DNA from 3 places in the Streptomyces sp. NPDC030893 genome. Region 2 is predicted to be linked to each of the others. Evidence: riboswitches for the same ligand, from Rfam matches in the RefSeq annotation. Region 2 holds a riboswitch; each other region holds the start of a gene.

The links. A riboswitch is a leader RNA that binds a small molecule or an ion and turns the genes downstream of it on or off. The one in region 2 is predicted to bind cobalamin.
Region 1: linked by a shared signal. The riboswitch ahead of ACZ434_RS14850 (ribonucleoside-diphosphate reductase subunit alpha) and the one ahead of ACZ434_RS17105 (cobalamin biosynthesis protein) in region 2 are both predicted to bind cobalamin.
Region 3: linked by a shared signal. The riboswitch ahead of ACZ434_RS10415 (energy-coupling factor ABC transporter permease) and the one ahead of ACZ434_RS17105 (cobalamin biosynthesis protein) in region 2 are both predicted to bind cobalamin.

Annotation. Positions count from the first base shown of each region.
Region 1 covers NZ_JBVIFC010000006.1:163,789-167,867, reverse strand. The annotation lists gene mctP (monocarboxylate uptake permease MctP) at 1-939, shown strand, start outside; gene ACZ434_RS14855 (GNAT family N-acetyltransferase) at 1,012-1,518, shown strand; cobalamin riboswitch at 1,533-1,695, shown strand; gene ACZ434_RS14850 (ribonucleoside-diphosphate reductase subunit alpha) at 1,818-4,079, shown strand, end outside.
Region 2 covers NZ_JBVIFC010000008.1:27,728-31,806, reverse strand. The annotation lists gene ACZ434_RS17110 (cobyric acid synthase) at 1-706, opposite strand, end outside; gene ACZ434_RS17105 (cobalamin biosynthesis protein) at 703-1,644, opposite strand; cobalamin riboswitch at 1,767-1,902, opposite strand; gene ACZ434_RS17100 (hypothetical protein) at 2,078-2,299, opposite strand; gene ACZ434_RS17095 (inorganic phosphate transporter) at 2,331-3,590, opposite strand; gene ACZ434_RS17090 (class II aldolase/adducin family protein) at 3,745-4,079, shown strand, end outside.
Region 3 covers NZ_JBVIFC010000004.1:104,365-108,443, reverse strand. The annotation lists gene ACZ434_RS10430 (AMP-binding protein) at 1-628, shown strand, start outside; gene ACZ434_RS10425 (HAAS signaling domain-containing protein) at 694-1,632, opposite strand; gene ACZ434_RS10420 (PadR family transcriptional regulator) at 1,629-1,967, opposite strand; cobalamin riboswitch at 2,167-2,349, shown strand; gene ACZ434_RS10415 (energy-coupling factor ABC transporter permease) at 2,380-3,090, shown strand; gene ACZ434_RS10410 (energy-coupling factor ABC transporter substrate-binding protein) at 3,087-3,452, shown strand; partial or broken gene cbiQ (cobalt ECF transporter T component CbiQ) at 3,459-4,079, shown strand, end outside.

The DNA.
Region 1 (4,079 bases), on a different contig from region 2:
CGGGAGGCGTACAGCGAGACCAACCCGGCCACGGGAGCCCCGCGCGGTTCGCTGGTACCGGGCGAGGCGGGCCAGTGGACGTACGCCACGCTGGCGCTGGGCTCGGCGCTCGCGCTGTTCATGTACCCGCACTCGATCACGGCGACGCTGTCCTCGCGCAGCCGTGAGGTGATCCGCCGCAACACCACGATCCTGCCGCTGTACTCGCTGATGCTGGGTCTGCTCGCGCTGCTCGGTTTCATGGCGATCGCGGCCGGGGTCGAGGTCGACAACGGCCAGCTGGCGATCCCGCAGCTCTTCGAGAACATGTTCCCGGCCTGGTTCGCGGGCGTGGCCTTCGCGGCGATCGGCATCGGCGCGCTGGTGCCGGCGGCGATCATGTCGATCGCGGCGGCGAACCTGTTCACCCGCAACATCTACAAGGACTTCATCAGACCGGACGCCACCCCGGCGCAGGAGACCAAGGTCTCCAAGATCGTCTCGCTGCTGGTGAAGGTGGGCGCGCTGGCGTTCGTGCTGACCATGGACAAGACGGTCGCCATCAACTTCCAGCTGCTCGGCGGCATCTGGATCCTGCAGACCTTCCCGGCGCTGGTGGGCGGCCTGTTCACCCGCTGGTTCCACCGCTGGGCGCTGATCGGCGGCTGGGCGGTCGGCATGGTCTACGGCACGGTCGCCGCGTACGGGGTGGCCTCGCCCACGCAGAAGCACTTCGGCGGGTCCGCGAAGGAGATCCCGGGCATCGGTGAGATCGGCTACATCGGTCTCACGGCCTTCGTGCTCAATGTCGTGGTGACGGTCGTGCTGACCTTCGTCATGCGGGCCCTCAAGGCGCCCGAGGGGATCGACCGGACCGCGCCGGAGGACTACACGGCGGACGCGGGCGACCCCGGCGTCGCGGCGGAGCTCCCGCCGGCCACGGCGGGCAGCAGCCACTGACACCCCGTCGGGTGACGGGCCGCCGGGAAAAACCGGCGGCCCGTTGTCGTACCCGTCCGGCACACTCCCCTCATGGACATCGTCATCCGGCCGGCGCGGCCCGGCGAGTACGGGGAACTCGGTGAGATCACCGCGCAGGCCTATCTGCGGGACGGGCTGCTGGACTTCGGGGAGAGCGACCCGTATCTCGACCGGCTCCGGGACGTGGCGGAGCGGGCGGCCGCCGCCGAGGTGCTGGTCGCCGAGGAGAACGGGACGGTGCTGGGCGGGGTGACCTTCGTGCCGGGCGGCGGGCCGATGGGCGACATAGCCGGGCCCGGCGAGGCGGAGATACGGATGCTCGCGGTCGCCCACGCGGCCCGGGGCCGGGGCGCCGGGGAGGCCCTGGTGCGGGCCTGCGTCGACCGGGCACGGGCCACCGAGGGCTGCCGGGCGATCGTGCTGTCGACCCAGCCCACGATGCGCTCCGCCCACCGCATCTACGAGCGGCTGGGCTTCACCCGCGCACCCGAACGCGACTGGAACCCGCTGCCGGACGTGGACGACCTCATGCTCCTCGCCTACACACTGACGCTCTGACACCGACGCGACACAAGATATGGGGCTGTCGGCGGCACCCGGCACAAGATGTATGCTCGTGCTCGCTGTCGCCGCAGGGGAATCCGGTGTGAATCCGGAACTGTCCCGCAACGGTGTACCCATGCCCGCGTGTGCGTGGGCGTCAGTCCGAGGACCTGCCGACAGTGCGCCCGGCCGTCCGGTCCGGGTGCCCGACGTCCGGGCCTCGCGGAATGGGCCGGTGGACGCGACGCCCCGTGCGTTCGTGTACTGCCCCCTGCGCTCTTCGAGGCCCCGTGCCGAGCGAGGGAGAGCCCCACGTGACCATCGCGCCAGCCGATCCGGCTTCAGCGATCGACGTGACCCGGGAGAGCGAGGGCCCCGGTGCCGCGCTGCTGCGGACCCTGACCGAGCTGTCCGCCGACCTGCGGGGCGCCGACCCCGGCCGGGTCGCCGCCGCCGCGCTGCGCGGCCGGTCCGCGTCCGCCGACGAGGCGGAGCTGCGGGAGCTGGCCACCGAGGCGGCGGCCGGGCTCATCTCCGAGGACCCCGCCTACTCGCGGCTCGCCGCCCGGCTGCTGACCCTCTCCGTACGCGCCGAGGCCGCCTCGCAGGGCGTCACCTCCTTCACCGGGTCCGTCGCGACCGGGCACCGCGAGGGCCTGGTCGCCGACCGGACCGCCGCGTTCGTCCGGCTGCACGCCGGCCGGCTCGACGCGCTGATCGACCCCGGCGCCGACGACCGCTTCGGCTACTTCGGCCTGCGCACCCTGCACAGCCGCTACCTGCTGCGGCACCCGGTCACCCGCAAGGTCGTCGAGACGCCCCAGCACTTCCTGCTGCGGGTCGCCGCCGGTCTCGCCGGGGACGACAGCGCCCGCTCGGTGGACGAGGTCGCCGCGCTCTACGGGCTGATGAGCCGCCTGGACTACCTGCCCTCCTCCCCCACGCTGTTCAACTCCGGCACCCGGCACCCCCAGATGTCGTCCTGCTACCTCCTCGACTCCCCCAAGGACGAGCTGGACTCCATCTACGACCGCTACCACCAGGTCGCCCGGCTCTCCAAGCACGCCGGCGGCATCGGCCTGGCCTACTCCCGCATCCGTGCCCGGGGTTCCCTGATCCGCGGCACCAACGGCCATTCCAACGGCATCGTCCCGTTCCTGAAGACGCTGGACGCCTCGGTGGCCGCCGTGAACCAGGGCGGGCGGCGCAAGGGCGCGGCGGCGGTCTACCTGGAGACCTGGCACCTGGACGTCGAGGAGTTCCTGGAGCTGCGCGACAACACCGGTGAGGACGCCCGCCGTACGCACAATCTGAACCTCGCGCACTGGGTGCCGGACGAGTTCATGCGGCGGGTGGACGCCGACGGGCAGTGGTCGCTGTTCTCCCCGTCGGACGTGCCGGAGCTGGTCGACCTGTGGGGCGAGGAGTTCGACGCCGCCTACCGCGGGGCCGAGGCGGCGGGGCTGGCCCGCAAGACCCTTCCCGCGCGTGAGCTGTACGGCCGGATGATGCGCACCCTCGCACAGACCGGCAACGGCTGGATGACCTTCAAGGACACCGCGAACCGCACGGCCAACCAGACCGCCGAGCCGGGCCATGTCATCCACTCCTCGAACCTGTGCACGGAGATCCTGGAGGTCACCGACGACGGGGAGACCGCGGTCTGCAACCTGGGGTCGGTCAACCTCGGCGCCTTCGTGGAGCGGGGGGACATCGACTGGGAGCGCCTGGACGAGACGGTGCGTACGGCCGTGACGTTCCTCGACCGGGTCGTCGACATCAACTTCTACCCGACCGAGCAGGCGGGCCGTTCCAACGCCCGCTGGCGCCCGGTCGGCCTCGGCGCCATGGGTCTGCAGGACGTCTTCTTCCAGCTGCGGCTGCCCTTCGACTCCCCCGAGGCCAAGGCCCTCTCCACCCGCATCGCCGAGCGGATCATGCTCGCCGCGTACGAGACCTCGGCCGACCTGGCGGAACGCCACGGCCCGCTGCCGGCCTGGGAGAAGACGCGCACCGCGCGGGGCGTGCTCCATCCCGACCACTACGGCGTCGAGACCACCTGGCCGGAGCGCTGGGCGGCACTGCGCGAGCGGATGGCCAGGACCGGGCTGCGCAACTCCCTGCTCCTCGCGATCGCCCCGACCGCCACCATCGCCTCCATCGTGGGCGCCTACGAATGCGTCGAGCCGCAGGTGTCCAACCTGTTCAAGCGCGAGACGCTGTCGGGTGAGTTCCTCCAGGTCAACTCGTACCTGGTGGACGACCTCAAGCGGCTCGGCGTGTGGGACGCCCGCACCCGTGAGGCGCTGCGCGAGGCGGGCGGCTCGGTGCAGGGCTTCACCTGGATCCCCGAGGACGTCCGCGCCCTGTACCGCACCGCCTGGGAGATCCCGCAGCGTGGCCTGATCGACATGGCCGCCGCCCGTACTCCGTACCTCGACCAGGCGCAGTCGCTGAACCTGTTCCTGGAGACACCGACCATCGGCAAGCTCTCCTCGATGTACGCGTACGCCTGGAAGCAGGGCCTGAAGACCACGTACTACCTGCGTTCCCGCCCGGCGACGCGGATCGCCCGC
Region 2 (4,079 bases):
CGTCGATGCCGAGCCCGTGCCGGAACGGCAGCACCCCGTACGTCCGGCGCCCGGTCAGGCCGTGCAGCATGCCGAGCCCCGGCTCCAGCAGCGACACGTCGCCCCGGAACTTGTTCACGAGGAACCCGGCGACCAGGTCCTGGTCCTCGGGGGACAGCAGGGCGACGGTGCCGAAGAAGGACGCGAAGACGCCGCCGCGGTCGATGTCGCCCACGATCAGGACGGGCAGTCCGGCCGCCCGGGCGATCCCCATGTTCACGATGTCCGTGCGCCGCAGATTGATCTCGGCCGGGCTGCCGGCGCCCTCGCAGATCACCGCGTCGTGCGTGCTCCGCAGCTGCTCCAGGCAGTCCAGCACCGTGCCGAGCAGCCGCTGCTGCCGCCCGCCGTGGTAGCCGCGCGCGCTCATCTCACCGACGGGCTTGCCCAGCAGCACCACCTGGCTGGACCGCTCGCCGCCCGGCTTGAGCAGCACCGGGTTCATCAGCGCCGTCGGCTCGAGGCGGCAGGCCTGGGCCTGCATGGCCTGCGCCCGCCCGATCTCGGCGCCCTCCCGGGTGACGAACGAGTTCAGCGACATGTTCTGCGCCTTGAACGGCGCGACCTTGACGCCCTGCCGCACCAGCCACCGGCAGATCCCGGCGGTCACCACGCTCTTGCCGGCGTCCGAGGTGGTCCCGGCGACCAGCAGCCCCCCACCGCTCATGGCCTGCGTCCCTTCACGATGCTCCGCGCGAGCACACCGGCGCCGAGCGCCAGCCAGCCCACGCGCCGCGACAGCCGTACCGCCCGGTCGATGTCGGACACGGCGACGGCCCGCCCGCCGCCGTTGAGTACCGGCCGGTGCTCGACCCGGCCGCTGTAGGAGAGCGTCCCGCCGAGCCGTACCCCGAGCGCGCCCGCGAAGGACGCCTCGACGGGACCGGCGTTGGGGCTCGGATGGCGGTGCGCGTCGGCCCGCCAGGCCCGTACCGCGCCGCGCGGGTCCGGTCCGCCGGCCGCGGCGAGTACGGCGGTCAGCCGCGCCCCCGGCCAGCCGGCCACGTCGTCGAGACGGGCGGAGGCCCAGCCGTAGCGGCGGTGGCGGGGGGACTTGTGGCCGACCATCGCGTCCAGGGTGTTGACGGCCCGGAACCCGAGCAGGCCCGGCACCCCTGCGGCGGCGCCCCACACGAGCGCGCCCACCACGGCGTCGGAGGTGTTCTCGGCGACCGACTCCACCACCGCGCGGGCGATGCCGTCGGCGTCCAGCGCCTGCGGGTCACGGCCGCACAGGTGCGGCAGCCGCTCCCGCGCCGCCTCGACGTCCCCGGCCTCCAGGGCCCGCCCGACGGCGCGGGCCTCCCGGGCCAGCGAGGTGCCCCCGACGACCGCCCAGGTGGCGGCGGCCGTCAGCGCGACGGAGGCGGCGGGGGAGGAGCGCACACAGCGGGCGGCGACGCCGCCCAGCGCCACGGCGCCGCCGACGCACACGGCGGTGTGCACGGCACCCCGGCCCCGGTCGTCGCGCCACAGCACTCGTTCCACGGCAGCCGCGGCCCGCCCGAAAGCGGCGACCGGGTGCCCACGGCGGGGATCGCCGAGCAGCAGGTCGCCGAGGAGGCCGGCGGCGGCGCCGTACGCGAATACGCGATCGGCACCCATGGGGTCAGCCGGTGACGGATCCGGAGGGACCGGCCCCGAAGCGGGGTGGGGTGTCGCTGATCGACCTCGACAGGCAGCCGCGCATGGCGATATGTCCTCACTCAGGGTGTCCACGCCCTGGTTCGACGAGACCGGCGGTGAGAGTTCCTGGCTCCCGGGTGTTCACCCGGTGACAGTGGCGGGACCGCGCCGGAATCGCACCGGCTTCCTCTCCTGCCGCCGTATTGGCTGAGGCAGTCCACCACGGCCCCCGAAGGGCCGTCAACTTGCCGTTGACCTGCGAGGCTGAAGTGTGCTGAGGCCCACAGAGGGGTTCCGGTGGGTGAACCGCGGGCGGGGTGCGCACACGACGGCGGGCGGTGCGGGTGCCGGGGCTCCCGCACCGCCCGCCGGACGGTGACGATCGTGGATCAGGGCATGATCCGGGCCGGGGTCAGGCCATGATCAGGTAGATCCCGTAGCCCACCGCCGCCGCGCACGCCGCGAAGCATGCCCAGGCGCCGGTGACGGCCAGGACCGCGGACTGGCCCTGGGCGGCTGCCCGCTCGCGGCGGGACAGTCCGGTGATGCCGAGGGTGAACAGGGCCACCAGCGCCACGGTGACCACGAGGCTGACGCCGAAGACGGAGCCGAGGGCTGCCCAGTCGATCTGCATGGTGCTCTTCTTCCTTCGTACCGGGTCGCGGTCAGACGGCGGTCTTGGCCGGCGCCGCCGGGTCGTTGGGGGCCGGGATCGTGGCCGCGAGTTCATCGGTCACGGTGCCCGCCGGGGGAGGGGTGACGGCGGCCATCGCCTGCGTCACCACGCCGGACGGCTCCTCGCCGGACGGCGCCTCGCCCGGGACCTCGTGGTCGTTGACGTTGGTGTGGTCGACGATCTCGCGGCGGGAGATCTTCCAGATGGCGAAGCTGGAGGCGACCAGGAAGACGGCCACGACCGCGGTGCCCCAGCTGCCGAAGCCGCAGACCCACTCGGCGACGGCCGCGACGAAGGCCGCCGCGGGCAGCGTCAGACCCCAGGCGACGAACATGCGGGTGGCGGTCGACCAGCGGACGACACCGCCCTTGCGGCCGAGGCCCGCGCCCATCACGGCACCGGAGACGGAGTGCGTGGTGGAGAGGGAGAAGCCGAGGTGCGAGGAGGCCAGGATGACCGTCGCGGCGCTGGTCTGGGCGGCGAAGCCCTGCTGCGGCTGGAGGTCGGTCAGGCCCTTGCCCATGGTGCGGATGATGCGCCAGCCGCCGAGGTAGGTGCCCAGCGCGATGGCGACACCGGCCGAGACGATGACCCACATCGGCGGGTCGGAGTCGGGGGCGAGGGCGCCGCCGGCGACCAGGGCGAGCGTGATGATGCCCATCGTCTTCTGGGCGTCGTTGGTGCCGTGGGCCAGGGAGACCAGGCCGGCGGAGGCGATCTGGCCGGCGCGGTAGCCCTTCTCGGAGGCCTTGCCGTCGGCCTTGCGGCCCAGGCGGTAGGTCAGCCGGGTCGCGAACATCGCGGCGAGACCGGCCACCAGCGGGGCGGCGATCGCGGGGATCAGTACCTTGGTGACGAGGACGTCGCCGTGCACCGCGCCGAAACCGGCGGAGGCGACGGTGGCGCCGATCAGACCGCCCATGAGGGCGTGCGAGGAGCTGGACGGCAGTCCGACCAGCCAGGTCAGCAGGTTCCAGAGGATCGCGCCGACCAATGCGGCGAAGATGACCTCGGGACGGATGCCCGCCTCGTCGACGAGGCCTTTGGAGATCGTGTTGGCGACCTCCACCGAGAGGAATGCGCCCACGAGGTTCAGTACGGCGGACATGGCCACCGCGACCTTGGGTCGCAGGGCACCGGTCGAAATGGTCGTTGCCATCGCGTTCGCGGTGTCGTGGAAACCGTTCGTGAAATCGAACGCGAGTGCGGTTACCACCACAATCGCGAGGATCAGCGAGAAGCTTTCCATTTACCCAGGCAATCGTTCGAGGTCATTGGCTGGTCGAACGTAGGTAACCAGGGTGAACGGAAGATGAACTGGAATGGGCATCGTGGTGACCGTAAGAGGGGGTGGCCGCTCCGCCGGACGGCCCAGTGCGCAGGCCACCTGGCAGGATCGCGGTATGACCGGGCGGCAGCGGGACGGACGGGAAGCGGAGGACGCCGGGCACCCCACGGGGAGCCGGCGGGTCGGCGAGGAGGAGGCGCACGCCTGGCGGGAGCTCGTCGAGACCGCGCGCCGGACCGTCGCCGACGGACTCGTCGTCGGCACCTCCGGCAACGTGTCGGTGCGGGTCGGCGAGACGGTGCTGGTCACGCCGTCGGGAGTGCCGTACGACCGGCTGACGCCGGACGATGTGACGGGCGTCGACCTCGCCGGCCGGCAGGTGCTCGGCTCGCTGGTCCCGACCAGCGAGCTTCCCATGCACCTCGCGGTGTACCGCACCACCGCCGCGCG
Region 3 (4,079 bases), on a different contig from region 2:
CTGTACGGAGACGAACAACAGCTTCCTCCACGAGGTGGACCGCACCGGTCCGGTGACCGCGCCGCTGCCGATCGGACGGCCGCTGCCGGGTGTGCGCTGGCTGATCGCCGGGGACGACGACCGCGCCCTGACCGGACCCGGCCAGGGCGAACTGCTGGTCAGCACCCCGTTCCAGACGGCGGGTTACGTCAATGTCCCCGGCGGCGGCAGGTTCGCGCCGCACCGGGACGGGGTGCCCGGCGTGGTGTACTACCGCACCGGCGACGTCGCCCGGCGGCACGAGGACGGTTCGCTGAGCGTGCTCGGACGGACCGACTACATGGTCAAGGTGCGCGGCACCCAGGTGAGCACCCAGCACGTCGAGAGCATTCTGCTGGAGCACCCGGCGGTCGCCGAGGCGGCCGTCGTCGCGCTCCCGGACCCGGTCGCCGGCCACCGCCTGCACGCGCGCGTACGGCCGGCCGCGCCCGGCTCCGTGGGGGTGCTGGCGCTGCGCCAGTACTGTGCGGAGCGGGCGGTGCGGGCGGCGGTGCCGGGCGTGTTCGAGCTGGTGTCCGAGCCCTTGCCGAGGACGTCGACGGGGAAGATCGACCGCAACCGGATCCGGGACGCGCTGAGCACCGGGTGAGACGCGCACGAAGGGGGGCTGCCCGGCCGTGGCCGGGCAGCCCCCCTTCCCGTCGTCGCCCGCCGTCAGCGCAGCGCCGCGCGGAAGGCCTTGGCGACCGAGGTGACGCCGATGGCGAGCACGATGAGCGCCGCCCCGCCGTAGACGGACTCCTGGGACTCCCAGAGGGTCGTGGCGTCGGCCAGGAAGTCGGGGTTGAACAGCTCCTGTCGGTACAGCACCCAGGCCAGCGGCAGGGTGAACACCGCGTGGGCGAGTGCGTACCAGCCGGCCAGACGGACGGTCCAGCCCCGGCCGGCCACCCGTGCGACCCCGGCCACCGCGAGGCCGGCGAGACCGGCGAGAACCGGCCAGATCCAGCCCGACCACAGGTCCGGGTTCAGCACCTCCAGCCGCTCGCCGCCGTCCGCCCGGTACGGCTCGGCGGTGTGCTGCCAGACGATCAGCGCGAACAGCAGCACGTCCCAGGCCACGGCGGCGAGGGCCGCGACCCCGCCCCGGTCGTCCCGCGGGGCGTCGGGCAGTTCGTCCGGCGTCCAGCGCTCGCCCGTGGTGCCGCGGCGGTACCGCACCCGCTCGGTCACGGCGAACACCACGGTGATCGCCGCGACCAGTTGGGCGCCGACTCCGACCAGCGTGCCGGCGCCGACCCGGAGGGCCGCACCGAGGCCGCCGCCGTCGGCCACCTCCAGCAGCGCGAGGCCGAGGGAGAGGGCCGGCAGCACGCCGGTGACCAGGGGGACCAGCACCCGTATGTAGGCGGGATACAGGTCCGGGCCGATCAGGGACACGGGCCGGTCGGTGTACCGGGCCGCGTAGCGCACCGGGTCCCCCAGTTCGCTGAGCACCTCCCGCTCGGCCGCCTGGTGGTCGTCGCCGCCCCGCCCCTCGACGGTGTCGGCGATGGTGGCGCGGAGCTCCTGCGCCAGGTCCTCACGCTGGTCCGCCGGGAGCCGCCGGACCACCTCGTGGACATAGCGCTCGGTGAGCACCCCCGTACTCATTCGTTCTCCTTGGTGAGTCGTGAGATCGAGGCGACGAGATCCTGCCATTCCCGCACCAGGCCCTCGCGGACCCGGGATCCGTCGGGGCTGACGCGGTAGAACTTGCGCGGGCGGGACTCGTCGGTGTTCCACTCGCTCGTCAGCAGCCCCTGTTTCTCCAGGCGCCGCAGCAGTGGGTAGAGCGTGTTTCCGTCGACGGTGACCCCCGCGTCGTCGAGCGTCTCCAGGAGCGCATAGCCGTACTGCGGTTTCCGGAGCAGCGCCAGACAGGCGAGCACCACCGTCCCGCGGCGCAGTTCCTGCGCCTGGCTCAGGGTCAGTTCTTCTACGGACACGGCTCACACGATACTGTGCGCCGCACACTAATGTCACCCCCCGCTCCATGTGTGTTCCCGGGCCGACGGCCCGGACGCTAGGCGGCACGGGAGACAGCGGGGCGAACGGCGCGGGACCCTCCCCCGTCGCGCAGGTGTGCGCAGGTGTGCGCCGTCCGCGCGCCCCCGGTGACCGCTTGTCACCGGGCCGGTGGGGGCATTACTGTCGCCACGCCTTGGTGACGGGAAATCGGTGCGATACCGGTGCGGCCCTCGCCACTGTGATCGGGAAGTCCGGCTCCGGCCCTCGCGGGCAGCCACTGGGTCCCTCGGGACCCGGGAAGGCGGAGCACGGGCGGTGGTACCCGTCAGCCAGGAGACCGGCCAAGGCGCGTCAACCATCCACGAGGTGCTGGAGAGGGTCTGCTGAGCCATGCACATTGCCGAGGGTTTTCTGCCACCGGCGCACGCGGTCGCCTGGGGCGTCGCATCGGCGCCGTTCGTCGTCCACGGAGCCCGGTCGCTCATCCGTGAAGTCAGGGAACATCCCGAGAGCACACTGCTGCTCGGCGCCTCGGGAGCCTTCACCTTCGTCCTGTCCGCGCTGAAACTGCCGTCGGTCACGGGGAGTTGTTCCCACCCCACCGGCACGGGACTCGGCGCGATCCTGTTCCGGCCGCCGGTGATGGCGGTGCTGGGCACCATCACCCTGCTGTTCCAGGCGCTGCTGCTGGCCCACGGCGGGCTGACCACGCTCGGCGCCAACGTCTTCTCGATGGCGGTCGTCGGCCCGTGGGCCGGGTACGGCGTCCACCGGCTGCTGCGGCGGTCCGGAGCGCCGCTGATGGGCGCCGTGTTCTGCGGAGCGTTCGCCGCCGACCTGTCGACGTACTGCGTGACGAGCGTGCAGCTGGCGCTCGCCTTCCCCGACCCGGCCGGCGGATTCCCCGGCGCGCTGGGCACGTTCGGCTCCATCTTCGCCGTGACGCAGATCCCGCTCGCGGTGAGCGAGGGGCTGCTGACCGTGCTGGTGATGCGCATGCTGGTGCGCTCCAGCAGGGGCGAGCTGACCCGGCTCGGGGTGCTGGTGACCTCGGTGGCCGGGCGCAAGCCGGCGGAGCCGGCCGGGGCGGTGACCCGATGAGCCGCAACGCGAGGATCAACACACTGCTGCTGGCCCTCGTGGCCGCCCTCGCCGTGATCCCGCTGGTGTTCGGGCTCGGCGACCACAAGGAGGAGCCGTTCGCCGGCGCGGACGCCGAGGCGGAGACGGCGATCACCGAGATCGACCCGGACTACGAACCGTGGTTCTCCCCGCTGTACGAACCACCCTCCGGGGAGGTCGAGTCGGCGCTGTTCGCCCTCCAGGCGGCGATCGGCGCGGGCGTCCTCGCCTACTACTTCGGGCTGCGCCGCGGACGGCGGCAGGGCGAGGAGCGGGCGGTCGAGCGGACCGGGACAGCCGGGGACGCCGATGACGGGGCCGCCGCCGGACGACCGGTCTGACGGCCCGTGCTGCCGATCGACGCGGCAGCGCACAGCAGCCGCTGGCGCCGCCGTCATCCCGTGGACAAGGCCGTGCTGGGGCTCGGCCTCACCGTGCTCGCGATCGCACTGCCGCCCTGGCCGGGAGCGGCCCTGGTGCTGGTGACCGCGCTCACGGTGCTGCTCGGCCCGGCGGGGGTGCCGGCGCGGCGCCTGTGGCGGGCGTACCGGGTGCCGCTGGGCTTCTGCCTCACCGGAGCGCTCGCCCTGCTGGTGCGGGTGGGCGGGCCCGGCGGTTTCGTGTCCCCGGCCGCGGACGGGCCGCTGCGCGCCGGGGAGTTGCTGCTCCGTACGTCGGCGGCCTCCCTCGGGGTGCTGCTGTTCGCGTTCACCACGCCGATGTCGGACCTGCTGCCGCGTCTGGTGCGCGCCGGGGTGCCCGCACCGCTCGTGGACGTGGCGCTGGTGACGTACCGGATGAGCTTTCTGCTGCTGGACTCGGTGCGCCGGGTCTAGCGGGCGCAGGCCGCCCGGCTGGGTCACACCACCCGGGCGGCGACCTGGCGTTCGCTCGGCGGACTCGGGGCCACCGCCTTCGTCCGCTCCTTCGACCGGGCGGCGCGGCTGCACTCCGGGCTCGCCGGACGC